DNA from 3 places in the Amycolatopsis sp. lyj-23 genome. Region 1 is predicted to be linked to each of the others. Evidence: riboswitches for the same ligand, from Rfam matches in the RefSeq annotation. Region 1 holds a riboswitch; each other region holds the start of a gene.
What was found. Region 1 has a riboswitch for thiamine pyrophosphate ahead of ACLJPY_RS09580 (thiamine ABC transporter substrate binding subunit). Riboswitches for the same ligand answer to the same signal wherever they lie in the genome.
Positions count from the first base shown of each region.

Region 2: linked by a shared signal. The riboswitch ahead of thiO (glycine oxidase ThiO) and the one ahead of ACLJPY_RS09580 (thiamine ABC transporter substrate binding subunit) in region 1 are both predicted to bind thiamine pyrophosphate.
Region 3: linked by a shared signal. The riboswitch ahead of thiC (phosphomethylpyrimidine synthase ThiC) and the one ahead of ACLJPY_RS09580 (thiamine ABC transporter substrate binding subunit) in region 1 are both predicted to bind thiamine pyrophosphate.

Region 1 covers NZ_JAJPWN010000004.1:39,766-49,030, forward strand. Annotated here, with positions in the region: gene ACLJPY_RS09540 (AAA family ATPase) at 1-1,116, shown strand, start outside; gene ACLJPY_RS09545 (DUF1737 domain-containing protein) at 1,138-1,329, shown strand; gene ACLJPY_RS09550 (DNA-3-methyladenine glycosylase 2 family protein) at 1,255-2,712, opposite strand; gene ychF (redox-regulated ATPase YchF) at 2,803-3,885, shown strand; gene ACLJPY_RS09560 (ArsR family transcriptional regulator) at 3,940-4,527, shown strand; gene ACLJPY_RS09565 (hypothetical protein) at 4,527-4,994, shown strand; gene ACLJPY_RS09570 (hypothetical protein) at 4,994-5,335, shown strand; gene ACLJPY_RS09575 (4a-hydroxytetrahydrobiopterin dehydratase) at 5,715-5,999, opposite strand; TPP riboswitch at 6,032-6,140, shown strand; gene ACLJPY_RS09580 (thiamine ABC transporter substrate binding subunit) at 6,163-7,212, shown strand; gene ACLJPY_RS09585 (ABC transporter permease) at 7,349-8,905, shown strand; gene ACLJPY_RS09590 (ABC transporter ATP-binding protein) at 8,905-9,265, shown strand, end outside.
Region 2 covers NZ_JAJPWN010000012.1:12,372-21,636, reverse strand. Annotated here, with positions in the region: gene ACLJPY_RS28780 (SIS domain-containing protein) at 1-34, opposite strand, end outside; gene ACLJPY_RS28775 (GntR family transcriptional regulator) at 183-938, shown strand; gene ACLJPY_RS28770 (MFS transporter) at 983-2,521, shown strand; gene ACLJPY_RS28765 (threonine/serine dehydratase) at 2,648-3,598, opposite strand; gene ACLJPY_RS28760 (hypothetical protein) at 3,747-4,487, shown strand; gene thiE (thiamine phosphate synthase) at 4,489-5,148, opposite strand; TPP riboswitch at 5,180-5,285, shown strand; gene thiO (glycine oxidase ThiO) at 5,279-6,352, shown strand; gene thiS (sulfur carrier protein ThiS) at 6,352-6,552, shown strand; gene ACLJPY_RS28740 (thiazole synthase) at 6,554-7,312, shown strand; gene ACLJPY_RS28735 (MarR family winged helix-turn-helix transcriptional regulator) at 7,409-7,834, shown strand; gene thiD (bifunctional hydroxymethylpyrimidine kinase/phosphomethylpyrimidine kinase) at 7,860-8,687, opposite strand; gene ACLJPY_RS28725 (phosphatidylinositol-specific phospholipase C domain-containing protein) at 8,793-9,265, shown strand, end outside.
Region 3 covers NZ_JAJPWN010000012.1:2,006-11,270, forward strand. Annotated here, with positions in the region: gene ACLJPY_RS28670 (AAA family ATPase) at 1-459, shown strand, start outside; gene ACLJPY_RS28675 (LytR C-terminal domain-containing protein) at 499-1,170, opposite strand; gene ACLJPY_RS28680 (DUF3263 domain-containing protein) at 1,167-1,475, opposite strand; gene ACLJPY_RS28685 (peptide deformylase) at 1,631-2,209, shown strand; gene ACLJPY_RS28690 (glycoside hydrolase family 15 protein) at 2,316-4,481, opposite strand; gene ACLJPY_RS28695 (S1C family serine protease) at 4,684-5,595, shown strand; TPP riboswitch at 5,634-5,756, shown strand; gene thiC (phosphomethylpyrimidine synthase ThiC) at 5,750-7,387, shown strand; gene thiD (bifunctional hydroxymethylpyrimidine kinase/phosphomethylpyrimidine kinase) at 7,384-8,184, shown strand; gene ACLJPY_RS28710 (hypothetical protein) at 8,225-8,419, shown strand; gene ACLJPY_RS28715 (winged helix-turn-helix transcriptional regulator) at 8,421-8,816, opposite strand; gene ACLJPY_RS28720 (NADP-dependent oxidoreductase) at 8,909-9,265, shown strand, end outside.

The DNA of each region.
Region 1 (9,265 bases):
CGCCGGGCCGAACAGGCGGCGACCGAAGCCACCACCGACGTCCGCGCCCTGGAGGAGCGGCTGGCGGAGCGCGAGCGGCGGCTGGTCGCGGGCCGGGGCGAGTTCGCCGACGTCGGTGCGCGGCGGCTGCACCTCCTCGGCTTGGCCGAAGCCCTGGAGGCGGTCGCCGAGGCCCGTATGGCGGTCGTCGGTGCCCGGGAACGGGTGGCCGAGCAGAAAACTCTCGTCGAGGCGGCGGTGCAGGCGAAGGGGTTCACGTCGCTGAAGAAGGCGCGGGCCGCGATGCTGCCGGACGAGCAGATCGAGAAGCTCGAGCAGGGCATCGCCGAGGCCGAAGCGGCCGCCGCGGGCGCGCGGGCGCTGCTGGCCGAGCCAGACCTGTTCGGGATCTCGCCGGACGACGTCGCGGACGTCGGCCGCGCAGCCGACGCGGCCCAGCTGGCCCGGGCGCGCGCGGATTCCGCCTACGCAGCGCTGCGGGTGGCCACCGCGCAGCACGAGGAGCTGACCCGGCTGGCCGGACTGCTGCGCAAGGCGCTGGCCGGGCTAGCGCCGGCCGAAGCGGAGTACGCCGAGCTGCGAGCGCTCTCGGAGGTCGTCAACGGGCGCGGCCAGAACAGCCGCAAGATGTCGCTGCGGTCGTACGTGCTGGCGGCGCGGCTCGAGGAAGTAGCCGTCGCCGCCACGCACCGGCTGCGCACGATGAGCCAGGGCCGGTACTCGTTCGTGCACTCGGACGCGGCCGGGGCGCGCGGCACCCGCGGCGGGCTCGGCATCGACGTGCTCGACGACTACTCGGGCACCATCCGCCCGGCGAAGACCCTGTCCGGTGGCGAGTCCTTCCTCGCGTCGCTGGCTCTCGCGCTGGGGCTGGCCGACGTCGTCGCGGGAGAGACCGGTGGCGCGCTCCTGGACACGCTGTTCGTCGACGAGGGCTTCGGCACGCTGGACGCCGAAACGCTCGACGTCGTGATGAACATCCTCGACGAGCTCCGCGCCGGTGGCCGCGTGGTCGGGCTCGTGTCGCACGTCGAGGAGCTGCGGCAGCGCATCCCGACGCGGCTGCGGGTCCGCAAGTCCCGCACGGGCTCGACCCTGGAGGTGCGTGCCGGCTGACGATTCGGAGAAGATGACGGCATGACCGACCAGCCGCCGAACGGCCTGCCCCGCTACCGCCTGCTGACCGGCCCGGACGACGCCGCGTTCTGCCACCGGGTCAGCGAGGCACTGGACCTCGGCTACCGCCTGCACGGCTCACCGGCGGCGACGTTCGACGGCGACCAGGTCATCGTCGCCCAGGCCGTGCTCTGGCCGGGAGAACCGGGCTAGCAGGTACATCCCGGCGTAGGAGCACCACGGCGTCCACGCGCGTGCGCGCTCCGGCAGCGAGTCCGGCGCGATGCCCAGCGCCTCGGCGCCGCGGCGGACCACGGGGTCCTCGGCGAGCAGGACGTCCGGCGCGCCGAGGACGCGCATGACGACGTAGTCGGCCGTCGACGGGTCGACGCCCGGGGTCGCGAGCAGCTCGGCCCGCAGCTCCGCCGCGTCCCGGCCGACGTGCAGGTCGAGCCGGCCCTCCGCCAGCGCGGCGATCCCCGCGTGCCCCGGCACGGCCTCGGCGACCTGGGCCGCGGTCGGGAACAGCCGCGACACGCCCCACTCACCCGGCACCTCGTCGCCGGGTGGCAACAAGCCGCCGGCCAGGGCGCGCAGCAGCAGCTCCTCGCCGTCGATCGCACCCGGCACCCGGATCCCCGGCACCGCCGCGACCACCGGCGCCAGCGCCGGGTCCGCGCCGAGGACGCGGGTGACCGCCGCGGGGTCGGCGTCGAGGTCGAGCAGCCGCCGCACCCGGCTGACCGCGCTGCCGAGGTCGCGCAGGTCGGTGAGCATCAGCTCGCACCGCACGTGGTCCGATGACGGCGTCAACCGCACGACACCCGTGCCGTGGGCGAGCCGCAGAGTGCGCGCGTAGGCCTCCGAAGTGACTTCCTCGACGCCCGCCACGGCGTGGTCCGCGAAAAAGCGAAGCAACCCCGAAGCGTCGAACGGCGGCCGGAACGGCAGCCGCAGGCTGAGCCGGGTTCCGGTCACGTCGGCCTGGCGCCCACGTCGTGAAGCGGCGAACGCGCGAAGCTGCGAAGGCGTTGTCGCGAACACTTCGCGGATCGTCTCGTTGAACTGCCGCACGCTCGAGAAGCCCGCCGCGAAGGCGACGTCCGTCAGCGGCAGCTCGGACACCTCGATGAGCAGCCGCGCCGAGTGCGCCCGGTGCGCACGGGCCAGCGCGAGCGGGCCCGCGCCCAGCTCGGCGGTGAGCACCCGGCCGAGCTGGCGTTCCGAATACCCGAGCCGCCGGGCGAGGCCGGGGACGCCTTCGCGTTCCACGGTCCCGTCGGAGATCAGCCGCATCGCCCGCGCGGCCAGGTCGGCGCGCACGTTCCAGTCCGGCGAGCCGGGCACGGCGTCCGGGAGGCAGCGGCGGCAGGCGCGGAAGCCGTTGGCCTGCGCGGCCGCCGACGTCGGGAAGAAGCGGACGTTCTGCACCTTCGGCGTCGACGCCGGGCACGACGGCCGGCAGTAGATGCCGGTGGTGCGGACCGCCATGATGAACTGGCCGTCGAAGCGCGGGTCGCGGGCGGTGACCACGCGGTAGCAGCGTTCGGCGTCGCGCCAGAGCGCGAGCGTGTCGGTGACCATGGATCCGAGCATGTCAGCAGCTCAGCGACCCTGCTGGCGGAAATCCGCCACGGCGTTGGGTGCGTGGGGCCCGGCCGGGTGAGCCACGTAGACTGCGGGGTCGTGAGCCTCACCCTCGGTATCGTCGGCCTGCCCAACGTCGGCAAGTCCACCCTGTTCAACGCGCTGACCCGCAACGACGTGCTCGCCGCGAACTACCCGTTCGCGACGATCGAGCCGAACGTCGGTGTCGTGCCGCTGCCGGACCCCCGGCTGGACAAGCTGGCCGAGCTGTACAAGTCGGAGAAGACGGTCCCCGCCGTGGTGTCCTTTGTGGACATCGCGGGCATCGTGAAGGGCGCGTCCGAGGGCGCCGGGCTGGGCAACAAGTTCCTGGCGAACATCCGTGAGGCCAATGCGATCTGCCAGGTCATCCGCGTGTTCGACGACCCGGACGTGGTGCACGTCGACGGCCGGATCGACCCGTCGAGCGACATCGAGACGATCAACACCGAGCTGATCCTCGCCGACCTGCAGACCCTCGACAAGGCGCTGCCGCGGCTGGAGAAGGAAGCGCGGACGAAGAAGGAGAACAAGCCCGCGCTGGACAACGCCCAGAAGGCGAAGGAAATCCTCGACGCCGGGCGCACGCTTTTCCAGGCGCAGAAGGAAGTCGACTTCGAGGCGCTGCGCGAACTGAGCCTGCTGACGACGAAGCCGTTCCTGTACGTCTTCAACGCCGACGAGTCGGTGCTCACCGACGAAGCCCGCCGCGCGGAGCTGACGAAGCTGGTCGCGCCGGCGGACGCGGTGTTCCTCGACGCGAAGGTCGAGGCGGAGCTGCTGGAACTGGACGACGAGGAGTCGGTGCGCGAGCTGCTCGAGTCGGTCGGCCAGCCGGAGCCGGGCCTGTATTCGCTGGCCCGCGCGGGCTTCCACACGCTCGGCCTGCAGACGTACCTGACGGCGGGCCCGAAGGAGTCCCGCGCCTGGACGATCCCCCAGGGCGCCACGGCCCCCCAGGCGGCGGGCGTGATCCACACGGACTTCGAGCGCGGCTTCATCAAGGCGGAAATCGTCTCGTACGACGACCTGATGGAGGCGGGCTCCATGGCGGCCGCCCGTGCGGCGGGCAAGGTCCGCATGGAGGGCAAGGACTACGTCATGGCCGACGGCGACGTGGTCGAGTTCCGCTTCAACGTCTGATCCGGCTCAACTACTGACTGTTGTTTTCATTGGACGCAGGATATGCTGCGTCCAATGAAAGCTTCGCCGAGCTTGCTGCCGCTGCTGCGTTCGCGCATGCAGGGTGAGCTGCTCGCGCTGGTCCTGCTGCACCCGGAGCGCGAGTACTCCATCACCGAGCTCGCCGACGCCTGTGGCGTCACGCCGACGGCCGCGCTGCGCGAGGTCGAACGGCTGGTCGGCGGCGGCATCCTGGAAGACCGGCGGGTGGGCCGCAGCCGGCTCGTCAAAGCCCGGACGGACACGCCGCTCTACCGGCCGCTGAGCGAAGTCCTCGCGGTCACCTTCGGGCCGCTGCCGCTGCTCGTCGAGGCCCTGTCCGGCCTGCCCGGCGTGCTGGAGGCCTACATCTACGGGTCGTGGGCCGCGCGCTACCGCGGCGAACCGGGGCCGCCACCCGGTGACGTCGACGTCCTCGTCGTCGGCTCGCCCGATCCGGACGAGCTCTTCGACCTGGCCGAGGGCGTCTCACGACGGCTGGGCCGGGAGGTCAACGTCCACCGCATCACGTCCTCGGCGTGGGCGGCGGACAGCACGGATCCGTTCCTGACCAGCGTGCGTGCGCGTCCGCTGGTCCCGTTGCCACTCGATCGGGAGACCTGATGACCCGGTGGAACCAGGGCCGCGCCACGATCGACGCGCTCATCGCGCGCGGCTCCCTCGAGCACGTCCCGGCTTCGCGGGAGGCCGCGGAGGCGGAACTCGCCCGGGCCCGCACGCACGTCGTTTCGGCGCGGCAGCTGCTGGCTTCGGACCCGGAAGGCGCCTACACGCTGGCGTACGACGGCGCCCGCCGTGCGCTGGCCGCCGTGCTGCAGAACCAGGGCCTGCGCGCGACGAGCCGGGGTGGCCACATCGCCGTCTACGAAGCGGTGCTCGCGCAGCTCGACCCGCCGCTGGGGCCGCTCCTGCGGCCCTTCAACCGGATGCGGGCCCGGCGCAACGAGGTCGCCTACCGGTCTTCCGAGGCACCGCCGGTGACCGCCGAAGACGTGACGGCCGACGTGGCGAAGGTCGAAGACCTCATCGGCCTCGCGGAAAAGACCATCCCGAACATGTCCCGGTACTGATGGCGACGGCGAAGTCCCGCCCGCTCACACCGGACGAGCGCACGACACTGGACACGGTGCTCGCCGGCGACTTCCCGGGAGCCGCCGAACTGCGGGCGCAGGCCGCGACGGCCCGCGTGACCGGGCGGTGCGGCTGCGGGTGCCCGAGCATCAACCTGGAAGTCGACCGGAGCCTGCCGACCGCGGTGGTCGCCGACGCCCCGGTCGCGGTCGAAGCCGACGCGCCCGGCGGCGGGCTCATCGTCTTCGCCGAGGAGGGGCGCCTGTCCTGCCTGGAGTACTGGACGACGGCCGACGAGCCGCCGGCCGCGTTCCCGCCGCCCGGGCGAATCGCCCGGTAGTCGGCGGGCTACCTAGCCGAGCAGGCCCAGCAGGGCGATCGCGAGCAGCACCACCGCCGGGGCGAGTGCGTTGATCCAGGCGCGCTGGGCGGCGGTCAGAGTGCTGTTCATGGCGCTGTTCCCCACGGCCGGACCGATGCTTCCGCTCCGATCAGCGCGCTGATCATGGTCCGCGTTAACAGCTGTGATCGAACTCTCAGCCGTCCAGGTGACGGCGGTTGCGGGCGGTGAACCAGAGCACTCCGCCCGCCGCCGCCACCATCGTTGCGAACGCCGTCGTCCCGACTACGATTGCCTGAGTCATCTCGTCTCCTTCCCGAAGGTTCCGGTGACTGAGAGACGTCGAAGTCGAGGAAAAGTGCACTCAGCGTTACCGAGATCACACGGCGGCGAGCACCGAGTCGATCTGGGACGCCAGGTCGAAGTCCTTCGCCGTCAGGCCGCCCGCCGAATGCGTCGAGAGCCGGAACGTCAGGGTGCGCCAGCGGATGTCGATGTCCGGGTGGTGGTCGGCGGCTTCGGCGAGCACCGCCACCCGGTCCACCACCTCGATCGCCTGCGGAAAGCTCGCCAGTTCCACTTCGCGGGCGATCACCGCGCCGGACCGCGTCCAGCCCGGGCCCAGCCGTCCGTCGGCCTCGGCGTCGCTCAAGATTTCCGTCATGTCTCCATGGTCGTCCGTCCTCGGCTACGCTGCACGGTTGCCACGGGAGTCCGGCCGGTGCCGGGCTGAGAGGCGGGTAACCGCGACCGTTCGCACCTGAGACGGATCATGCCGGCGAAGGGAGGGCTTCCCCTTCCTCGCCCGGCGAAGTGCAGGAGGGTAGATGAAACGCAGGGCTGTTCGCGCCGCGACGGCCGTCGCCGCCGTCAGCGCCGTCGCCGCGGCGTGCTCGCTGTCGAACGGTGACGGTGGCACGCAGCAGACGCCCACCGTCACCCTCGTGACGCACGATTCCTTCACCGCCCCGCAGGAGGTGCTCGACGCCTTCCAGAAGCAGTCGGGCATCAAGGTCTCCGTGCTCAAGCAGGGCGACGCCGGATCGCTGACCAACAAGCTCGTGCTGACCAAGGCCAACCCGATTGGCGACGTCGCGTACGGCGTCGACTCGACCTTCGCCTCCCGCGCGCTCGGTGAAGGCGTCTTCGACCCGTACACCAGCCCGGAGGCCGACCGCGGGCCCCAGCGCTACGCCGTCGACCCCGAACACCGGCTCTCCGCGGTCGACGTCGGCGACGTCTGCGTCAACGTCGACACGAACTACTTCACCGCCAAGGGGATCCCGGCGCCGTCGACCTACGACGACCTGGCCGACCCGAAGTACAAGGACCTGCTGGTCGCCGAGGACCCGGCGACGGCATCACCCGGGCTGGCCTTCCTCCTCGGCACCATCGCCAAGTACGGCGACACCGGCTGGAAGGACTACTGGACGAAGCTGAAGGCCAACGGCGTCAAGGTGGTCAGCGGCTGGGAAGAGGCCTACACCAAGCAGTTCTCCGGCTCGTCCGGCAAGGGGCCGCGGCCGATCGTCGTCTCGTACGCGTCGTCGCCGGCCGCCGAAGTCGGCGACGACGGCAAGCCGCGCACCAAGGCGCTGCTCGACACCTGCTACCGGCAGGTCGAGTACGCCGGCGTGCTGGCGAACGGCAAGCAGGCCGAGAACGCGCGCAAGGTCGTCGACTTCCTGCTCTCCCAGCAGTTCCAGGCGACGGTCGCGGCCAACATGTACGTCTACCCGGCGCGCCAGGGCGTCGACCTGCCGCCGGGCTGGGCGCAGGTCGCGCCGCTGCCGCAGAAGCCGGAGACGCTGCCCGCGGACCAGGTGCAGGCCGGACGCGAGAAGTGGATCGGCGAATGGCGCACGCTCGTGCAGTGACATCCGAGGCGCCGCCTCGGGCCGGGGGCTCCGCCACCCGGAGCCCCCGGAAGCTCGGGCGATGACGTCCGAAGCCGTCCGGCGCACCACCGCCCCGCCGCGGACCGCCCGCGGGCTCGGCCTGGCGCTGCTCGGGCTGGCGCCGATCGGGTTCCTGGTGGTCTTCTTCGCCTGGCCGGTCCTGGCGATCGCCGGCCGCGGGTTCGCCGCCGGCGGCCTCGACGTCGTCCTCGGCGACGCGCGGACCTGGCAGCTGGCCGGGTTCACCGTCGGGAGCGCGGCCGCGTCGACGGCGGTCGCGGTGCTGGCCGGCCTGCCGGTGGCGTTCCTGCTGGCGCGGGTGCGCCTGCCCGGCGTCGGCCTGGCCCGGACGCTGGTGCTGGTGCCGTTCGTGCTGCCGACCGTGGTGGTCGGGCTCGCGTTCCGGGCGCTGTGGCCGGACGGCGGTGTGCTGCCGATCGTGCTGGCCAACGCCTTCTTCAACGTCGCCGTCGTCGCGCGGACCGTCGCCGGGCTGTGGGCGCGGCTCGACCCGCGGACGGCCGACGCCGCCCGCGCGCTCGGCGCCTCGCCGTGGCGGGCCTTCCGGTCGGTGACGCTGCCCGCGCTGGCCCCGGCGATCGCGTCGGCGGCCGCCGTGGTGTTCCTCTTCTGCGCCACCAGCTTCGGGGTCGTCCTGATCCTCGGCGGTGCCCGCTACCGGACCCTGGAAACCGAAATCTACCTGCGGACGGTCGATCTCCTGGACCTCTCCGGAGCGGCGGCGCTGTCGCTGGTCCAGTTCGCCGCCGTCGTCGCCGCGCTGGTGCTCGGCGGGCTCGCCCGGCGGCGCAAGGAAGGCGCCCGGATCGGCTCCGGCCGGGCCCGGCGGCCGAGGGGTGGCGAGTGGTGGGTCGTCGGCGTCGCGGGCTTCGTGCTGGCGTTGCTGGTGACGCCGATCGTCGCGCTCCTCGCCGAGTCGGTGTCCACCGAGGACGGCTGGAGCCTCGCCGGGTACCGGGCGCTGACGGGCACCGGCGAGAAGGGCGCGCTGCAGGTGTCCGGCTGGGACGCCGCGCTGAACTCGCTGAAGGTGGCCGTCGACGCGACGCTGCTCGCGATGGTCGTCGGCGTGCTCGCGTCCGTCGTGCTGGTGGCGCTGCGCCGGTCGCCCGCGCGAGCCGCGCGGGGTCTCGGCGAGACGATGGACGCCGTCCTGATGCTGCCGCTCGGGGTGTCGGCGGTGACCGTCGGGTTCGGCTACCTGGTGACGCTCGACGCGCTGCCCGGCGACCTCCGGACGTCGCCCTACCTCGTCCCGCTGGCCCAGGCGCTGGTCATCATCCCGCTGGTCGTGCGGATGGTCCTGCCGGTGCTGCGCTCGGTCGACGTCCGGCTGCGGCAGGCCGCGTCGACGCTCGGCGCGAGCCCGCTGCGGGTGTGGCGGGAGATCGACCTGCCGCTGACCCTGCGGCCGCTGGTCGCCGCGGCGGGCTTCGGGTTCGTCGTGGCCCTCGGCGAGTTCGGCGCGACGAGCTTCCTCGCCCGGCCGGCGGCGCCGACGCTGCCGGTCGCGATCGCGTCGCTGATGGCGCGCCCGGGGGAGCTGAACAACCAGATGGCGTACGCCGCGTGCGCGTTGCTGATGCTCGTGACGGTGCTGGCGGTCGCCCTGATCGACCGGCTCGGCCGCGGCGGGGTGGGGGAGTTCTGATGGCGCTGTCGGTGCGGGAGCTGACTGTCCACTACGGAACCTTCGCGGCCGTCCGCGACGCCCGGCTGGACATCGCCGACGGCGAGGTGCTGGCCCTGCTCGGCCCGTCCGGTTCGGGCAAGTCGACGCTGCTGCGCGCGATCACCGGCCTCGAGCCGTCGGCCCGCGGCTCGGTGAGCTGGGACGGCGAGGACCTCGGCGCGGTCCCGGTCCACCGGCGCGGCTTCGGCCTGGTCTTCCAGGACGGCCAGCTGTTCACCCACCGCGACGTCGCCGCGAACATCGCGTTCGGCCTGCGGATGCACGGCGTGCCCCGCGCGCAGTGGGCGCCACGGGTGGCCGAGCTGCTGGAGCTGGTGG
Region 2 (9,265 bases), on a different contig from region 1:
CCATGTGCTCGCCGGGCCGTTGTTCGGTCATCATTTTCCTCTCCACCTCCGGCATTATGTACCGGACTCAGGCGGCGTCGGTCAGGTCTAGACCAATGTTATAGGGGCGGCGCGTTTGGGGAAAAGGGTACGTTTCTTACGGGGACGTGGCGTGCGATGAGGGAAGACATAGGGAGCCGGGCATGTTGGAGACCACCACCACGGGCGAGGCGGGCGCCGTCGCCGGGATGCGCGGGCAGCGCGAGCCCAAGTACTGGGCGCTGAAACAGCACCTCCTCGACCTGCTCGACGTGCTGCCGCCGGGGTCGCCGATCCCGACCGAACGCGCGCTCGCCGGGGAGTTCACGGTCTCCCGCACCACCGTGCGCCAGGCGCTGGCCGACCTGACCGCCGAGGGCCGCCTGCACCGGGTGCAGGGGAAGGGCACGTTCGCGGCCGAGCCGAAGCTCGCCCAGCGGCTGCAGCTGTCCTCCTACACCGAGGACATGCGCAAGCAGGGCCTGAAGCCGTCGTCGAAGCTCCTCGAAGTCGAGGAAATGCCGGTCGAGGGCGACCTCGCCAAGCTGCTGGCCATCCGGACCGGCGCGAAGATCCTCCGCCTTCGACGCCTTCGACTGGCGGACTCGCAGCCGATGGCGCTGGAAACGACGCACCTCCCGCTCGGCCGGTTCCGCGGGCTGCGCAAGCACGTCTCGGCCGGCGGTTCCTTGTACGCCGTTCTACGCGAGCACTACGGCGTCGAACTCGAACGCGCGGAAGAGACGATCGAGACGTCGCTCGCCGGGCCGCAGGAAGCGGAGATGCTCGGCGCGGACGTCGGCATGCCGGTGCTGATGCTGACCCGGCACTCGTTCGCCACGGACGGCAAGCCGGTCGAGTTCGCCCGCTCGGTCTACCGCGGCGACCGCTACAAGTTCGTGACGACGCTGCTGCCGTAAGCGCGCGGTTGACGACGGTCCCCGGTCACTGTGAAGTTGACCGGGTGACTGCCACCGAAGACACCGGGATCCGGTGGGGTACCGGCGCCGCCCGCGGCGTGCTCGCGACCACCATCCTCGGCTCCGGCATGGCGATGCTCGACGGCACCATCGTCAACGTCGCCCTGCCGCGCATCGGCGCCGAACTCAACGCCTCCGTCGCGGGACTCCAGTGGATCCTCGACGGCTACATGCTGGCGCTGGCCGCGCTCATCCTCGTCGCCGGCTCGCTCGGCGACCGGTACGGCCGGCGCCGCACGTACCTCGTCGGCGTCGTCTGGTTCGGCATCGCGTCCGGGCTGTGTGCCGCCGCGACCTCCACCGAGATGCTCGTCGCGACGCGGATCCTGCAGGGCATCGGCGGCGCCTTGCTGACGCCCGGGTCGCTCGCGATCCTCCAGTCGTCCTTCGCGCACGACGCCCGCGCCCGCGCGATCGGGGCGTGGTCCGGCCTCGGCGGCATCGCGGCCGCCGCCGGCCCGCTGCTCGGCGGGTTCCTCGTGCAGGTGTGGTCCTGGCGGCTCGCGTTCCTCATCAACGTGCCGATCGCGGTCGCCGTGGTGCTGATGGCGCGGAAGTTCGTCCCCGAATCCCGTGACCCCGGCGCCACCGGCCACCCGGACTTCGGCGCCGCCGCGCTCGGCGCGCTCGGTCTCGCGGGGGTGACCGGCGCGCTGGTGGAGGCGCCCGCCCGCGGCGTCGGCGACCCGATCGTGCTGGTCGCGGGCCTGCTGGGGATCGCCGGGCTGGCCGCGTTCGTCGCCGTCCAGCGCCGCTCGCGCGAGCCGCTCGTGCCGCCGTCGCTGTTCCGGGACCGGACGTTCACGCTCTCGAACGCCCTGACCTTCGTCGTCTACGCCGCGCTCGGCGGGGTGATGATGCTGCTGGTGATGCAGCTGCAGGTGTCGCTCGGCTACTCGCCGACCGCGGCCGGGCTGGCCGGGCTGCCGCTGACGGTGATCATGTTGCTGCTCTCCGGCCGTTCCGGCGCGCTCGCGCAGCGCATCGGCCCGCGCACGCAGCTGGTCGTCGGGCCGATCGTGGTCGGCGTCGGGATGCTGCTGATGCTGCGCATCGCGCCCGGCGCGTCCTACCTCGGCACGGTGCTGCCCGCGGTGGTGGTGTTCGGCCTCGGCCTGGCGACGGTGGTGGCCCCGGTGACGGCGACGGTGCTCGCCGCGGCCCCGGACCGCTACGCCGGCGTCGCGTCCGGGGTGAACAACGCGATCGCCCGATCGGGTGGCCTGCTGGCGGTGGCGGTGCTCCCGGCGGCGGCCGGCCTGACCGGCGAGGCGTACGCGGACCCGGTGGCACTGACGGCGGGCTGGCGGACGGCGCTGGTCATCTGCGCGGCCCTGGCGATCGCGGGCGGGCTGATCGCGCTGGGCATCCACAACGGCGTCCTGGCGCCGCCGTCCTCGCCGTCGCCGGACTCGGCGCCCGAGCCGAACGACGAGTGCCCCCACCTGGGCGAGTGCTACCACTGCGGCGTGGAGGGCCCGCCGACGCACATCCGCGGCGGCTCCTCCGTCGCCGGCTCCTAGCCCCAAGCGCCCCAAGGCGGCCTTGGGTGCTCCATCCATGCCCCCGCCGCCACCCTCAACGGAGGCGCTTCGCGCCGCAGTGCTGATTCAACGCACCGAAGGCCACATTGGGGCGCTGGGGCCGGGTCAGCCTGCCAGGATTTCGGCGAACATCGCCGGGTCGGCGTTGCCGCCCGAGACGAGTGCGACCGTCTTCCCGGACGGCAGCTCGTCGGCGTGGGACAGGTACGCCGCCGTCGTCACCGCGCCGCTCGGCTCGGCCACCAGCCGGGCCTTGGCCGCGAGGACGCGGACCGCCTCGCGGATCTCCTCCTCGGAGACCGTCACCATCTGGTCGACGACCTCCCGCAGGTGGGCGAAGGTCAGCTCCGACGGCTGCGAGCGCAGGCCGTCGGCGATCGTGCGGGCGCGGTCGGCCTGCGGCCACCGGACCAGCTCGCCCCGCTGGAGGCTGTCGGCGGCGTCCGCGGCCAGCGCGGGCTCGACGCCGATCACCCGCGCCCGCGGGCAGCGGGCCCGGATCGCGGTACCGACGCCGGCCGCCAGGCCGCCGCCGCTGATCGGGACCAGCACGACGTCGACGTCCGGCAGATCCTCGGCGATCTCCAGGCCGGCGGTGCCCTGTCCGGCGATGATGGCCGCGTCGTCGAACGGCGGGACGAGGGTCAGCCCGCGTTCGGCGGCCAGTTCACGCGCTTTGCCCTCGTGCTCGCCGATCGGCACCTCGATGACTTCGGCGCCGTAAGAGAGGGTGGCCTCGACCTTGATCCGCGGCGTGACGTCCGGCACGACGATCACCGCGGGCACGCCGTACCGCTGCGCGGCGTACGCGACTGCCTGCGCGTGGTTGCCGCTGGAGTACGCGATGACGCCGCGGGCGCGCGCCGCGTCGTCGAGACCGGCGATGGCGTTGAACGCGCCGCGGACCTTGAACGCCCCGACCGGTTGCAGGTTTTCGGGTTTGAGCCACAGGGTCCCGCGGGGATCCCACGTCTGGAGCAGCAGGGGCGTGCGCACGGCGACATCGGCGACGCGCTTCGCGGCGGCCTCGATGTCAGAGATCGTCACCAGTTCCATGTGCCGAGTATGTCAAGAAAGCGTTCGACATGGAGTGTCTATTATGGACAGACGGAGTGGTCCTCCTCACGCCGTGGCAACGAGGGGAGTGCCTCACGCGCCTTAGACGTTGGACAGGGGAGAAACACGGCCTACCTAGATCGGGATCATGAGCAAGGAGAAAGCAGCGGCAGCGGAGGAAAAGGAACAGAAGTCGGGCCTGCGGATCGCGCAGGTCATGGCGGCGGCGCTGGCGGCGGTGACCGCGGCGCTGCTCGGCTCGACGCTGGGCGTGGCGGGCACGGTGATCGGTGCCGGCGTCGCGAGCGTGGTGTCGACGGTCGGCAGTGAGCTCTACCTCCGCTCACTGGAACGCACGCGGGAGGCGGCGCTGCGGGCGCGCCAGCTGGCGACGTCGGGGATCCGGCGCCGCGGGCACGCGGAGGAGGCGCCGGCCGAGGTACCCATCACCGACCAGCCCACGGTCCGGCTGGCGAAGCCCGAGACGGCACCGCTGTCCGCACGGCTGCGGAAGCTGCGGTGGCCGTTGATCATCGGCACCAGCGTGGTGGCGTTCGCGGTGGCGATCCTCTCGATGATCGGCGTGGACGCGGCCTCGGGCGGCAAGGTCGCGGGCGGCACGGGTGCCAGCGTCGGCAAGTTGTTCGGCGGCAGCTCCGGCCAGGAGGACAAGACGCCGGCGACGACCCCGCCGACCTCGACGAACGACACCCAGGTGTCCCCGACGGAGACGACCACGGCCCCGACGGGCACCTCGACCGCCCCGACGTCGTCCGAGACGCCGACGACCACCCCGAGCACGACGAGCGAGCAGCCGTCGACCTCGGCCCCGGCCACCACGGCGACCCCGCCGACCAGCAAGGGTGCCGCGCCGACGCCGACGCCCTGACTCAGGGCAGGCGCGCCCGCAGTTCGCGCGCCGCGGCCTCGGGGTCCTCGGCCTCGGTGATCGCCCGGACCACGACGATCCGGGAGGCGCCCGCCTCCAGCACCGAAGGCAGCCGGTCGCCGTCGATGCCGCCGATCGCGAACCACGGGCGGTCCGGCGCCCACGCCGCCGTCGCGTGGACCAGGTCGAGCCCCGGGGCCGGGCGGCCCGGCTTCGTCGGCGTCGGCCAGCAGGGACCGGTGCAGAAGTAGTCGACGCCGGGTTCCGCGGCCGCGGCGAGGGCCTGGTCGAGCGAGTGCGTCGAGCGGCCGATCACCACGTCGTCGCCCAGGATGCGGCGGGCCAGCGGCACCGGGATGTCGTCCTGGCCCAGGTGCAGCACGTCCGCGCCGACCGCCAAAGCCACGTCCGCGCGGTCGTTCACCGACAGCAGCGCGCCGTGGCGGGCGCACGCCTCCGCCAGGACCTCCAGCGCCGCGATCTCGCCGGCCGCCTCCAGGGTGCCGGTCTTGTCGCGCAGCTGGATGATGTCGACGCCGCCGGCGAGGGCCGCGTCGGCGAAGGCAGCCAGGTCGCCGCGGCCGGTACGGGCGTCCGTGCAGAGGTACAGGCGCGCGGAGTCGAGGCGGGCGCGGATCTTGTCACCGGAGAGGGCGGGCATAGCGGCGACGGTACCGCGCCGGTTAAGGTGGACGTGTCCGCACGGGAGCCCGAGGCACGGGCTGAGAGGGAGCTGCCGCTCCGACCGTGGAACCTGATCCGGGTCATGCCGGCGCAGGGAGCGTGATCCCATGACGAACCTGGCAGTGGTGGGCGGCGGCGTGATCGGCCTGTCCGTCGCGTGGCGCGCCGCCGCGCGTGGCCACCAAGTGACCCTGCACGACCCCGAACCCGCCCGCGGTGGCGCGTCCTGGCTGGCCGGCGGCATGCTCGCCCCCGTCACCGAGGCGTGGCCCGGCGAGGAGGACGTCCTCCGCCTCGGCGAAGAGTCGCTGAGACGCTGGCCGGACTTCGCCCATGACCTGCGGAAAGAGGGCTTGGACCCCGGCCTGGCCGGCCACGGGACTCTCGTCGTCGCCTTCGACAGCGCCGACGCCGGCTACCTGGACATCCTGGCGACCCACCTGCACGACCTCGGCCGCGCGGCCGAGCGGCTCACCGGCCGGGCGGCCAAGCGGCTCGAACCCGGCATCGGGTCCGTCCGAAGTGGACTCCACGTGCCCGGTGACCTGGCCGTGGACAACCGGAAACTCCTGCACGCCCTGTACGACGCCTGCGTCAACCGCCAAGTGCGGTTCCAGCGAGAGCGCGTCGAAGAGCTTCCGGACGCCGAGGCCGTCGTGCTCGCGGCGGGCGCCTGGACCGGACAGCTCCACCCGCTGCTCGCCGGCGCCGTCCGGCCGCTCAAGGGCGAAATCCTCCGGCTGAAGCCCCGCCGCGGCTGCCTGCCGCCGCCGCGGCACACCGTCCGGGCCGTCGTCGAGGGCCGCCCGATCTACCTCGTCCCGCGCGGGGACACCGAGCTGGTCCTCGGCGCCACCCAGTACGAGGCCGGGTTCGACCAGGCCGTCACCGCCCGCGGCGTGCGCGAGCTGCTCGAAGGCGCCGAACGCGTCTTCCCCGCGATCACCGAGTACGAGCTCACCGAGACCGCCGCCGGCCTGCGTGCCGGCAGCCGGGACGCGCTGCCGTACCTCGGGGTCCTGGACAGCGGCGTTTTTGCCGCAACCGGGCACCACCGCAACGGCCTGCTGATGGCCCCGGTGACCGCGGACGCCGTGGTCGCCTGGCTCGAAGGGGACGCGCCGCCGGAAGGCACCGCGGCCGCGTCCCCCGCCCGCCTGCACCAGAAGGAGCACGTGTGATGGAGATCAAGCTCAACGGCGAGTGGACGGCGTTCCCGGACGGCGCCACCGTCGCCGACGTCCTCGACACCACCGGCGGGCCACGGCCCGGCATCGCCGTCGCGGTCGACGGCGTCGTCGTCCGCCGCGCCGACTGGGCGACCACCGCCGTGCCCAAGGGTGCGGTCCTCGACGTGCTCACCGCGGTCCAGGGAGGCTGAAGTGGACGAAGCACCGCTGGTCATCGGCACGACCAAGCTGACGTCCCGGCTGATCATCGGCACCGGCGGCGCGGCGAACCTCGCCGTGCTGGAACGCGCGCTGGTGGCGTCCGGCACCGAGCTGACCACCGTCGCCATGCGCCGCGCCGACGCCGAAGGCGGCTCCGGCGTCCTCGAGCTGCTCAAGCGGCTCGGGATCGAGCTGCTGCCGAACACCGCGGGCTGCCGGACGGCCGCCGAGGCCGTGCTCACCGCTCAGCTCGCGCGCGAGGCCCTGGAAACCGACCTGGTCAAGCTCGAGGTGCACGCCGACGACCGGACGCTGCTGCCCGAGCCGTTCGAGACGCTCGACGCCGCCGAACGGCTGGCCGCCGACGGGTTCACCGTGTTCGCCTACACGAACGACGACCCGGTGCTCGCGCTGCGCCTGGAGGAGGCCGGCTGCGCCGCGGTGATGCCGCTTGGGGCGCCCATCGGCACCGGCCTCGGCATCCGGAATCCGCACAACATCGAGCTCATCGTCTCGCGGGCGGGCGTCCCGGTGATCCTGGACGCCGGAATCGGCACGGCGTCGGACGCGACGCTGGCGATGGAGCTCGGCTGCGACGCCGTCCTGCTGTCGACCGCGGTCACCCGGGCGGCCGATCCGGAGCGGATGGCCGCGGCGATGCGGGCGGGTGTGGTGGCCGGACGCCTCGCGCGTGAGGCCGGGCGGGTGCCGCAGCGCTTTTGGGCGCAGGCGTCGAGCCCGCCCCGGTGAACTCAAGCGCCTTCACACGAGTGTGCACCGGGAGCCCGTAAGGTGGACGGCACTTTCCGGCGCACCCGCGGCCGGGCAGGGCAGAAGGAGCCAGCCGTGACCACATCGGTTCAGGACACCTCGGGCAGGTTGTACCTCGCCGTCGGCAGGCTGTCCCGGTCCCTGCGCCAGGCCGGCGTGCCCGGGCCGGGCCACGGCGCCATTTCGGCGCTGGCGACGCTGGTGCACGCGGGCCAGCTGCGGCTCGGTGACCTCGCGGCCAAGGAGGGCGTGGCCGCCGCGACGATGTCGCGGATCATCGCGTCGCTGGTCGAGGCCGGGTACGTCAGCCGGGAATCCGATCCGGTCGACCGCCGCGCGTGGCTGGCGAAGGCGACCGAGGAGGGTGAGCGGCTCGTCTCCGGCGTCCGGTCGACGCGGGTCCAGGAGCTCAACCGCCGTCTCGACCGGCTCTCACCCGAGCACCGCGAAGCGCTGACGGCGGCGATCCCGGCGCTCGAGGCCCTGATCGCGGACGACTAGGCCGCCCGCTGCCGCAGTTCGGCGCTCAGCGTTCCTCGGGAGCCAACCGCCAGAAGGCCGAGACGGGGCCGACCTTCGCGCCCATCGGGTAGGCGTGCTCGACGGCGTGCGAGACGAACCACTTGCCGTAGCGCGCCGCCTCGACCACGGGCATGCCCTTGGCCAGGCCCGCCGTCAGGGCCGACGCCATCGTGTCGCCCGCGCCGTGCGTGTGCGGCGTCGAATACCGCTTGCCCGGCAGTTCCACGAACGTCGAGCCGTCGAACAGCAGGTCCACGCACTCCGGGTCGGCCTGCAGGTGGCCGCTCTTGACCAGGACGTACTTCGGGCCCATCCGGTGCAGCACCACGGCCGCGGTGTGCATGCCTTCGCGGTCGGTCACCGTCATCCCGGTGAGCAGCCGGACCTCGTCGAGGTTCGGGGTCAGCACGGTCGCGCGCGGCAGCAGCTCGTCGCGCAGGGCGTGCAGCCCGGCCTCGTCGAACAGCGGGTGGCCGTGCATCGACGCCGCCACCGGGTCCACCACGAACGGGATCTTCTCGTCACGCCCGATGCTCGCCTTGTCGCACGCGCCGGCGACGGCGTGGATGATCTCGGCCGAGGCCAGCATGCCGGTCTTCGCCGCGCCGACGCCCATGTCCGCCGCCACGGCTTCGACCTGGCCGGCCACGATGTGCGGCGGCAGGTCGGCGCGGTCGTGCACGCCCAGGGTGTTCTGCACGGTGACGGCGGTGACCGCGACCAGGCCGTGGACGCCGCAGGTCAGGAACGTGCGCAGGTCCGCCTGCAGCCCGGCGGCCCCGCCGGAGTCCGACCCGGCGATCGTCAAGGCGGTCGGAAGGCTCGTCGTCATGGTGGTTTCCCGACTTCTGGTCTAGGCCAATCAGCCTCTTTTGCTTCATGAACAGTCAACCACGGTGCGACATTGTGAACGTTACTCACGTTCGAAGGAGCCTGGATGAAGCTCTTCTCGGTGGCACTCCTCACGGCAGCGCTCACGCTCTCCGGAGCGACGGCGGCCAACGCCGACAGTCCCAAGCTGTCCCACGTCACGACCGTCGGCGTGCACAACACCTACGACCCGGCGGCCTACGGCTACCTGGCCCAGGCGCTCGACGCCGGGTCATCGCTGATCGAGCTGGACGTCTGGCCGGACTTCATCACCCACGAGTGGAAGGTCAGCCACTCGAACCCGCTGGGGAACAACAACAACTGCGTCGCCGCGACGTCGGCATCGCAGCTGTATTCCGGCGGCAAGAACAAGAACCTGGAGTACTGCCTCGACGACATCCGGATCTGGCTGGCCGCCCACCCGGGGCACACGCCGCTCACGCTCAAGATCGAGATGAAGACCGGGTTCTCCGACAACACCGGCCTCGGTCCGGACGAGCTGGACGCCACCTTCCGGGCGCACCTCGGCAGCGTCGCTTT
Region 3 (9,265 bases), on a different contig from region 1:
TCGTCCGACTCCGGCGTCGCCGACCGCGTGGTCGCGGCGCTGCTCACCGAGCTCGACGGCGTCGAGCCGATGCGCGAGGTCGTCGTCCTGGGCGCGACGAACCGGCCGGAGCTGGTCGACCCGGCGCTGCTGCGGCCGGGACGGCTCGAGCGCCGCGTCTACGTGCCGCCGCCGGACGCCGAGGCCCGCGCGGCCATCCTCGCCGCCAGCTCGAAGAACACGCCGCTGGCCGAGGACGTCGACCTCGCCGCGGTCGCGTCCACTCTGGACGGGTACTCGGCCGCCGACTGCGCGGCGCTGATCCGCGAAGCCGCGTTGACGGCGATGCGCGAATCGCTGGAGGCCCGCGAAGTCACCGCGGCGCACCTGGAGACGGCCCGGAAGACCGTCCGGCCGAGCCTCGACCCGGCCCAGCTGGCCGCGCTGGAGGCGTACGCGAAGACCCAGTCGGGAGAATGAGAAAGGCGGCCGTCAACGACGGCCGCCTTCTCCGGAGCTTCAGCTGCCCTTGTGACCGCTCTGGTATTCCTTCGTCACGATGATGATCACGCCGGGGGTCGCGTTCTGGATGCCCTCGAAGCGCGGCTCGGCCTTGATGTCGAACTCCTGGGCCAGTTGCTTGGCCGCGGCTTCCTCGTCGGTGCCCGGGCGGTAGTACGCCGTCGTCGTCGGGATGATGCCCTGGGAGTAGTTGCCGACCTCGTTGACGTTCCAGCCGGCGCCGCGGAAGTCCTCGGCCGCGCGGTCCGCCAGGCCCTTGATCGTCGAGTTGTTGAGCACCCGGACGGTCACCCACTTGTTGGACGCCTGCTGGTCACCGCCCGGCTGACCGGGTTGACCAGGCTGCCCCTGCTGCCCCGGCTGACCGGGTTGACCCGGCTGCCCGGGGCCGGCCGACGTCGGCTGGCCGGGCGCCGGCGAACTCGGCGACGGCGACGCGGGCGACGAAGCGCTCGTCGAGGACGACGCCGTCGCCGTCGAAGAACTGCCCGAAGACGGCGCGGAGGACGTCCCCGGCTGCGTCGACGTGCCGCTCGGCCCGGCTTCGTTCGATCCTTCGCCTCCGCCGAGCGCGGTGATCCCGCCGATCACGGCGGCGATGATCGCCACGCCGATCAACGCGACGCCGGCGGCCTTCATCGGCCGGGACATTCCGGAAAACACACTCATTTCAGCTCGATCCCCAGTCGCCGGGCGCCTCGCTTGCGCTGGCGGGCGGCGCGGGTCTTGCGCAGCCGCTTCACCAGCATCGGGTCGGCTTCGATCGCCTCCGGCTTCTCCAGCAGCTTGTTGAGCAGCTGGTAGTAGCGCGTTGCAGACAGGTCGAAGCGTTCGCGGATGGCGTTCTCCTTCGCCCCGGCGTGCCGCCACCACTGGCGCTCGAAGGCGAGGATCTCGACCTCGCGTTCGGTCAGGCCGGGCACGGGCTTCGGCGGCGACGGCTGCGGCTCAGCCATCGACTCCGCGGCGTCCATCCGAGTCCCTCTCAATCGGGCGTCATGGCGAATCAGACCTAGCTCTTCCGCGGGCGCCATTGAACCACGGAAGCCACCACCGACGTGGGCATCGACGTCGGCGCGTCACGGTCTGATGCAGGTGTACCAGAGGGGTCCGACTAAACTGGCTCGCCGTGACCATCCACCCCATCGTTATCGCCGGCGAGCCCGTGCTGCACCAGCCGACTCGGGAGATCACCGAGTACGACGAGAAGCTGCGCACGCTCGTGGACGACATGTTCGAGACGATGTACGCCGCCGAGGGCGTCGGCCTCGCGGCCAACCAGATCGGCCTCGACCTGCGCGTGTTCGTCTACGACTGCCCGGACGACGAGGGCGTGCGGCACAAGGGCGTCGTCGTCAACCCGAAGCTCGAGACGTCGGAGATCCCGGAGACCATGCCGGACCCGGACGACGACTGGGAGGGCTGCCTCTCCGCGCCCGGCGAGTCGTACCCGACCGGCCGCGCGAAGTGGGCGAAGGTGACCGGCTTCGACGTCGACGGCAACCCGATCGAGGTCGAGGGCACCGGTTACTTCGCGCGCTGCCTGCAGCACGAGACCGATCACCTGGACGGGTACATCTACCTGGACCGCCTGGTCGGGCGGCACGCGCGCGCGGCGAAGAAGATGTTGAAGCACAACAAGTGGGGCGTCCCGGGCAACTCGTGGCTGCCGCCGAAGACCCCCGAGGACGACGGCGCCGTCATCTGAACCGCCCGACCCAAGCGCCCCAAGGCGGCCTTGGTTGCGTCTCACGCACCCAAGGCGGCCTTCGGTGCGTCTGACGCACCGAAGGCCACATTGGGGCGTTTGAGACTCAGCAGCCGAGGAAGTGGCAGCGGACCACCTTCGGCGTCTCCAGGACCGAGCCCGCCTGGACGTCCCAGGCGAGCCGGACGTACTGCGCGTGCGTCCAGGCCAGCGGGGTCGCCGACGTGTTCGGCGTGCCGGCCGGGAAGCCGGTCTGGCCCGACGGCGGGTTCTCGTCCCACACCTGCTCCGGCATGGTCTCCGCCGAGCTGCTCACCCGGCCGAGGTCACGCAGCCGCCGCGCGGCCGACGCACTGTCGCCGAGCGTCAGCTCGTACTCGCCGCGCTCGCCGGCGAGCAGCGGCCACAGCCGGCCGAACGTCGTGCGGCTCTCCGCCGGGAACGTGTAGTCCCACGGCGAACCGTCGGCCTGCTCGCCGTAGCCGTCCTTCGTGTAGCGGTGCCAGAACTGGCCGGTCGGCGTGGTGAAGGCGATGTCCTTGTCGGTGACCCTGATGCTGTTGCGGATCACCGGGTCGTCGGCGCGGTAGACGCCGAGCCGGACGAGGTCGAGGAAGCCCGCGTCGGTGACCGCGCGCTGGTCCATCGTCACGCTCGAGTTGCCGAGGTTGTAGGTCGTGCCGGCGTTCGCGTTCGCGTCCTTGGTGAGGCGGACGAAGTACGGGTCCTTCGACAGCGGCCCGTTCGTGGTGATCGTCTGCTTGGGCAGGTCGGCCTTCATCTTGTCGGCCGCGGCGAGGTAGCGGGCGGCGTCGGCGGCCGCGCCGTTGTGCGACGCGATGTCCGCCGCGCAGACGAGCCCGGCGATCACCGAGGCGATGGTCGACGGGGACCAGCCGTCCTGCTCCTCCCAGCGCTCCTGCTGGGTGTACGGCGACGCCTGCCCGTTCGGCCCCCGGTACCCGAGGATGAAGTCGGCGGCCTTGCGGACGCCGGGCCACAGGTCGGTGCGGCCGAGCTGCTGGGCCAGCACGATCGGGAACGCGGTCTCGTCGAGCTGGATCGACGTCCAGTACGGGACGCCGTCGACGCGGCTGTTCTGCGGCATGTGCCCGTCGGCCTGCTGCTGCGTGCCGAACATGTAGGACACGGCCCGGTTCGCGGCCGCCTGGTCGCCGCCGGCGGCCAGGCCGGTCGCGATCTGGTAGAGGTCACGCGGCCAGACGAGGTGGTAGGTGCCGGACGGCGACCACTCCGGGTCGTTGTTCCCGAACCGCCACGGCATGCTCGGCGACGCGATGAACGCGCCCGGGTGGTGCTTGTCCTCGCTCGCGGCGAGCGTCAGCATCGACGCCTTGTAGAGGTCGCGCTCGGCGTCGGTCTTCAGCGACGACGGCGGCTTGCCGATCCCGCGCAGGTACTGCTGCCAGCCGCGGTCGTAGGCGCGCGTGATGTCGCGGACCCCGCGGCGCTGCGACGCCTGCGCGCTCTTCAGCGCGTCGGCGGCCTTCGCGCCCATGCCGAGGGCCAGGGTGACATGCCGGTTGCGGAGACCGTCGGCGGTCGTCTGCCCGGTCAGCACGACGTTGCCCTTGGCGGCGGTGTCGTAGGAGGTCAGCTTGAACGTCTTCGCGAGCTGCGTGTGGCCGTCGGACGCGCCCGCGTAGCCGACGCTCGTCTTCGTGAACGCGGGCTTCGCGGTGAGCGCGGCGGCGTTCGCGGCGTCCTGCGCGGTGACGGCGTCACCGGCGCGGGCGGCCGAGTCGTCGGAACCGTCGTTGGTCAGGTCCGGGTCGGCGACCGCGTAGAGCTGGTAGGGCCGCCCGGTGAGCGACTGGAAGTCGACGTCCACCAGCACGGTCGTGGCGGCCGGGTCGGTGACGTAGGTCTTGCGGATGCGCCAGCGGTGCTGGTCGTCGGTGATGGTCTGCTCATAGGTGAGACTGTCGTCGTCGGTCCGCCGGACCTGCTGCGACTCGGCGGTGTGGTCCGCGACGGCGAAGCTGCGGCCGTCCGTGACCACGAAGTCCAGCGAGCGGACGCTGGGCGTCGACAGGTCCGGGTAGTAGACCTCGGACAGCTGCCCGCCCTGGAGGGTGAACCAGACGTTGCTGGACCGGTCGTGCGCGGTCCCGAAGCCGGTCTTGTTCGCGGGCAGCCAGCTGGGATGGCTCCCGGGCGCGCCGGGAGCCTCGCCCTGGGCCACCGCGGTCGCCGGGATCAGGCCGGTGACCAGCAGCCCGGCGAGGGCGCCGAAGATGAGTTTTCGCATATCAACCCCACAGAAGATCGCTTTCTGCACCGTTACAGAAGCGACTTGGCAGTCTGCCGCCGATCCTTCACCGGCGCATGAGCCGATCCGGTGAACCACCGACCGTCACTGGTCCGGTGAACCGGTTCACGGACAGCGAACGGACTTCGCCCGTCGACGAGCGCACACTTGTAGTACCTGCAACGTTGTAATCGAGGTGCGCATGGACGACGCGATGGACGCCTACTCGCGCGCGGTCAGCACGGTCGCCCGGACCGTCACCCCGCACGTCGCCGGGGTGCAGCTCGCGCGCGGCAGCGGCTCGGCGGTCGTCTTCGCCGGCGACGGGCACCTGCTCACCAACGCCCACGTCGTCAGCGACCACCGGCGCGGGGTCGCCACCTTCGCCGACGGCAGCGAAGTGCCCTTCGACGTCGTCGGCGCCGATCCGCTGTCCGACCTCGCCGTGCTGCGGGCCCGGGGTGCGACGCCGGCGGCCGCCGAACTCGGGGACGCCGACCGGCTCGTCGTCGGGCAGCTCGTCGTCGCGGTCGGGAACCCGCTCGGCTTCTCCGGGACCGTCACCGCGGGGGTCGTCAGCGCGCTCGGGCGGGCGCTGCCGGTGCGGCAGGGGCGCACCACCCGGGTGATCGAGGACGTCATCCAGACCGACGCCGCGCTCAACCCCGGCAACTCCGGCGGCGCCCTCGCCGACTCCGCCGGCCGGGTGGTCGGCGTCAACACCGCCGTCGCCGGGGTCGGCCTCGGGCTCGCCGTGCCGATCAACGCGACGACGCGGCGGATCATCGACACGCTCCTCGTCGAGGGCCGGGTGCGGCGCGCGTACCTCGGTGTCGTCGGCGTGCCCGCGCCGCTGCCGGACGACGTCGCCGAGCGCACCGGGCAGAACGCCGGGCTGCGGGTGCGCGAAGTCGTGTCCGGCGGTCCCGCCGACCGGGCCGGGTTGCGGGCCGGCGATCTCGTGCTGACCGTCGGGCGCACGCGCGTCTCGGACGCGCAGGGCATCCAGCGGCAGCTGTTCGCCGAAGTGATCGGCACCGCACTGCCGATCACCGTGCTGCGCAACGGAGCCATGGTCGACGTCTACGCCACACCGGCAGAGTTGGTCGGGTGACTTGAGTATCGCGCTCCGGCGTGGCATGGTCGGTGGCACAACACCAACGCGGGAGCTCGCGCCATGGCGGGCTGAGAGGGTGACTTGCGATTTCGCAGGCGTCACCGACCGCATGAACCTGACCGGGTAATGCCGGCGTAGGGAGTGAAAGTCGTTGACGACGCTGGAGAATTCTGCTGCCGTCTCCGTGACGACCGGGCCGATCACCGGCTCGCGCAAGGTGTACCACCAGACCGAATCCGGGCTGCGGGTTCCGGCCCGCCGGATCGATCTGTCCAACGGTGAACACTTCGACGTCTACGACACTTCGGGCCCGTACACGGATCCGGAGGTGTCGATCGACGTCCACAGTGGACTGCACCGGCTGCGCGCCGGCTGGGCCGACGGGCGCGAGCACAACACGCAGCTCGGCTGGGCCAAACAGGGCGTCATCACCCGCGAAATGGAGTACATCGCGGCGCGCGAACGGGTTTCGCCCGAGTTCGTCCGCGACGAAGTGGCCCGCGGGCGTGCGGTGATCCCGGTCAACCGCAAGCACCCGGAGTCCGAGCCGATGATCATCGGCAAGAACTTCCTGGTGAAGATCAACGCCAACATGGGCAACTCGGCCGTCTGGTCGTCGGTCGAGGAAGAGGTCGACAAGATGGTGTGGGCCACCCGCTGGGGTGCCGACACGATCATGGACCTCTCCACCGGCAAGCGGATCCACGAGACGCGGGAGTGGATCATCCGCAACTCGCCGGTCCCGGTCGGCACCGTGCCGATCTACCAGGCGCTGGAGAAGGTCGACGGCGAACCGGAGAAGCTGTCGTGGGAGGTCTACCGCGACACCATCATCGAGCAGTGCGAACAGGGCGTCGACTACGTCACCGTGCACGCCGGCGTGCTCCTGCGCTACATCCCGCTGACCGCCCGGCGCGTCACCGGGATCGTCAGCCGCGGCGGCTCGATCATGGCCGCGTGGTGCCTCGCGCACCACCAGGAGTCCTTTTTGTACACGCACTTCGAGGAGCTCTGCGAGATCCTCCGGCAGTACGACGTCACGTTCTCCCTCGGCGACGGCCTGCGCCCGGGGTCCATCGCGGACGCCAACGACCGCGCCCAGTTCGCCGAGCTCGAAACCCTCGGCGAGCTGACGCACATCGCGCGTTCGCACGACGTCCAGGTCATGATCGAGGGCCCCGGCCACGTGCCGATGCACAAGATCAAGGAGAACGTGGAGCTCGAGGAAAAGCTCTGCGGCGAAGCGCCGTTCTACACCCTCGGTCCACTCGCGACGGACATCGCACCGGCGTACGACCACATCACCTCCGCCATCGGCGCGGCCCAGATCGGCTGGTACGGCACGGCGATGCTGTGTTACGTCACGCCGAAGGAGCACCTCGGCCTGCCCAACCGCGACGACGTCAAGACCGGCGTGATCACGTACAAGATCGCCGCGCACGCCGCGGACCTGGCCAAGGGACACAAGTACGCGCAGGAGTGGGACGACGAGCTGTCCAAGGCCCGGTTCGAGTTCCGCTGGAACGACCAGTTCAACCTCTCGCTGGACCCGGACACCGCCCGCTCGTTCCACGACGAGACGCTGCCCGCCGAGCCGGCCAAGACCGCGCACTTCTGCTCGATGTGCGGCCCGAAGTTCTGCTCGATGCGGATCACCCAGGACGTCCGCAAGTACGCCGAGGAGCACGGTCTGTCCACGGTGGAAGCCATCGAGGCCGGCATGGCCTCGAAGTCGGCGGAGTTCACCGAGGCGGGCGGCAAGGTCTACCTGCCGGTGGTGCAGCCGTGACACCGAGGACCGCCCTCACCATCGCCGGGTCCGACTCCGGCGGTGGTGCGGGCATCCAGGCGGACCTGCGCACCTTCTTCGCCAACGGCGTCCACGGACTGGTCGCGTTGACGGCGGTCACCGTGCAGAACTCCCTGGGCGTGCAGGGTTTCACCGAGATCCCGGCCGACGTGGTCACCGCGCAGATCAAGGCGGTGGCGTCGGACATGGGTGTCGACGCGGCGAAGACGGGCATGCTGGCCACGGCCGAGATCATCCGCGCGGTGGCGAAGACCCTGGACGAGCTCGAGTCCGGCTTCCCGCTGGTGGTCGACCCGGTGGCGGCGTCGATGACGGGCCACTCGCTGCTGCGCGAGGATGCCCTGGAGGCGATCCGCACGGAACTGTTCCCGCGGGCGACGCTGATCACGCCGAACCTCGACGAAGTCCGGTTGCTGACGGGCGTTTCCGTCGTCGACACGGCCTCGCAGCGGGCCGCCGCCGACGCCCTCCTCGAGTTCGGCTCGCGGTGGGTCCTGGTGAAGGGCGGCCACATGCAGGGGACACCGGACTGCGTGGACCTGCTGACCGACGGCAGCTCCTACGTCGAGCTGACCGGCCGTCGCTACGAGACGGAGAACACCCACGGCGGCGGTGACACGCTCGCGTCGGCGATCACGGCGGCCCTGGCGAAGGGTGCTTCGGTCCCGGACGCGGTGGCGGCGGGGAAGAAGTTCATCGAGCGTTGTGTCGCGGAGGCTTACCCGCTGGGTGCAGGGGTGGGGCCGGTCTCGCCGTTCTGGGTACTGGACCGGTAAATCACGCGCGGCATCGGAGCCGGGCTGCCAAACTGGCCCGGTGACCGAGGACGAGCTGTGGCAGACCCTGCCCCAGGGGCTGCAGGAGCAATTCGACGCCCTGGTCGGCGAAGGTCGCCATATCCAGGCGATAGCCGTCCTGCGCGAAAAGTCCGGCCGCACGCCGCCGCCGAGCATCCACGACGGCGTGGCGCTCCTCGACCACCGCGCCCGCGTACTGCGCGAACGCGGCTGACTCAGCGGACCGGCTGCAGTTCCCGGCCGTCGTAGTCTTCGCGGGCCGAGCGGATCCGGTCGAAGTTCGCCTGGGACCACGTGCTCAACGCGATCAGGTGCGCGCCGACCTCGGCGCCCATCTCCGTCAGCGCGTACTCCACCGTCGGCGGGGTGGTCGGGTACACCGTGCGCGTCACGAAGCCGTCGCGTTCGAGCTGGCGGAGGTTCTGGGTCAGCATCTTCTGGCTGATGCCGTCCACCGCGCGGCGCAGCTCGCCGAAGCGATGCGGGCCGCGGGCGAGCGCACCCAGGACCAGGGCCGTCCACTTGTTGGCCAGCAGGTCCAGCACGTCGCGGCACGGACAGTTGCGCAGGTACACATCCCAGGGTCCGCCCTGGTCGCAGGTGGTATCCATCAGGTACCTACTTTACGGGAAAGTGCCTTCTGGCGAAAAGTGACGAAGGACCCGAGGATGGAGGCGAGCCCCGAAGACGAAGGAGTGAAGCAATGCGCATCGTGACCCAGCAGGCTCTCGGCGGACCGGAGGTGCTCCGCGTCACCGAGGCACCGCGTCCCGAACCCGGGCCGACGGAGGTCCTGGTGCGGGTGCGGGCCGCCGGGATCAACCCGGTCGACTGGAAGGTGCGGCGCGGCGGCGGGTTCCTCGGCGAGCCGCCGTTCACCGTCGGCTGGGACGTCGCCGGCGTCGTCGAAGAGACCGGCTTCGGCGCGACCGGTGTCGAGAAGGGCGACGAAGTCCTCGGCATGCCGTGGTTCCCGCGCCCGGCCAACGCCTACGCCGAGTACGTCACCGCGCCCTCGCGGCACTTCGTGCGCAAACCCGCCGGGCTGTCGTTCGCCGAG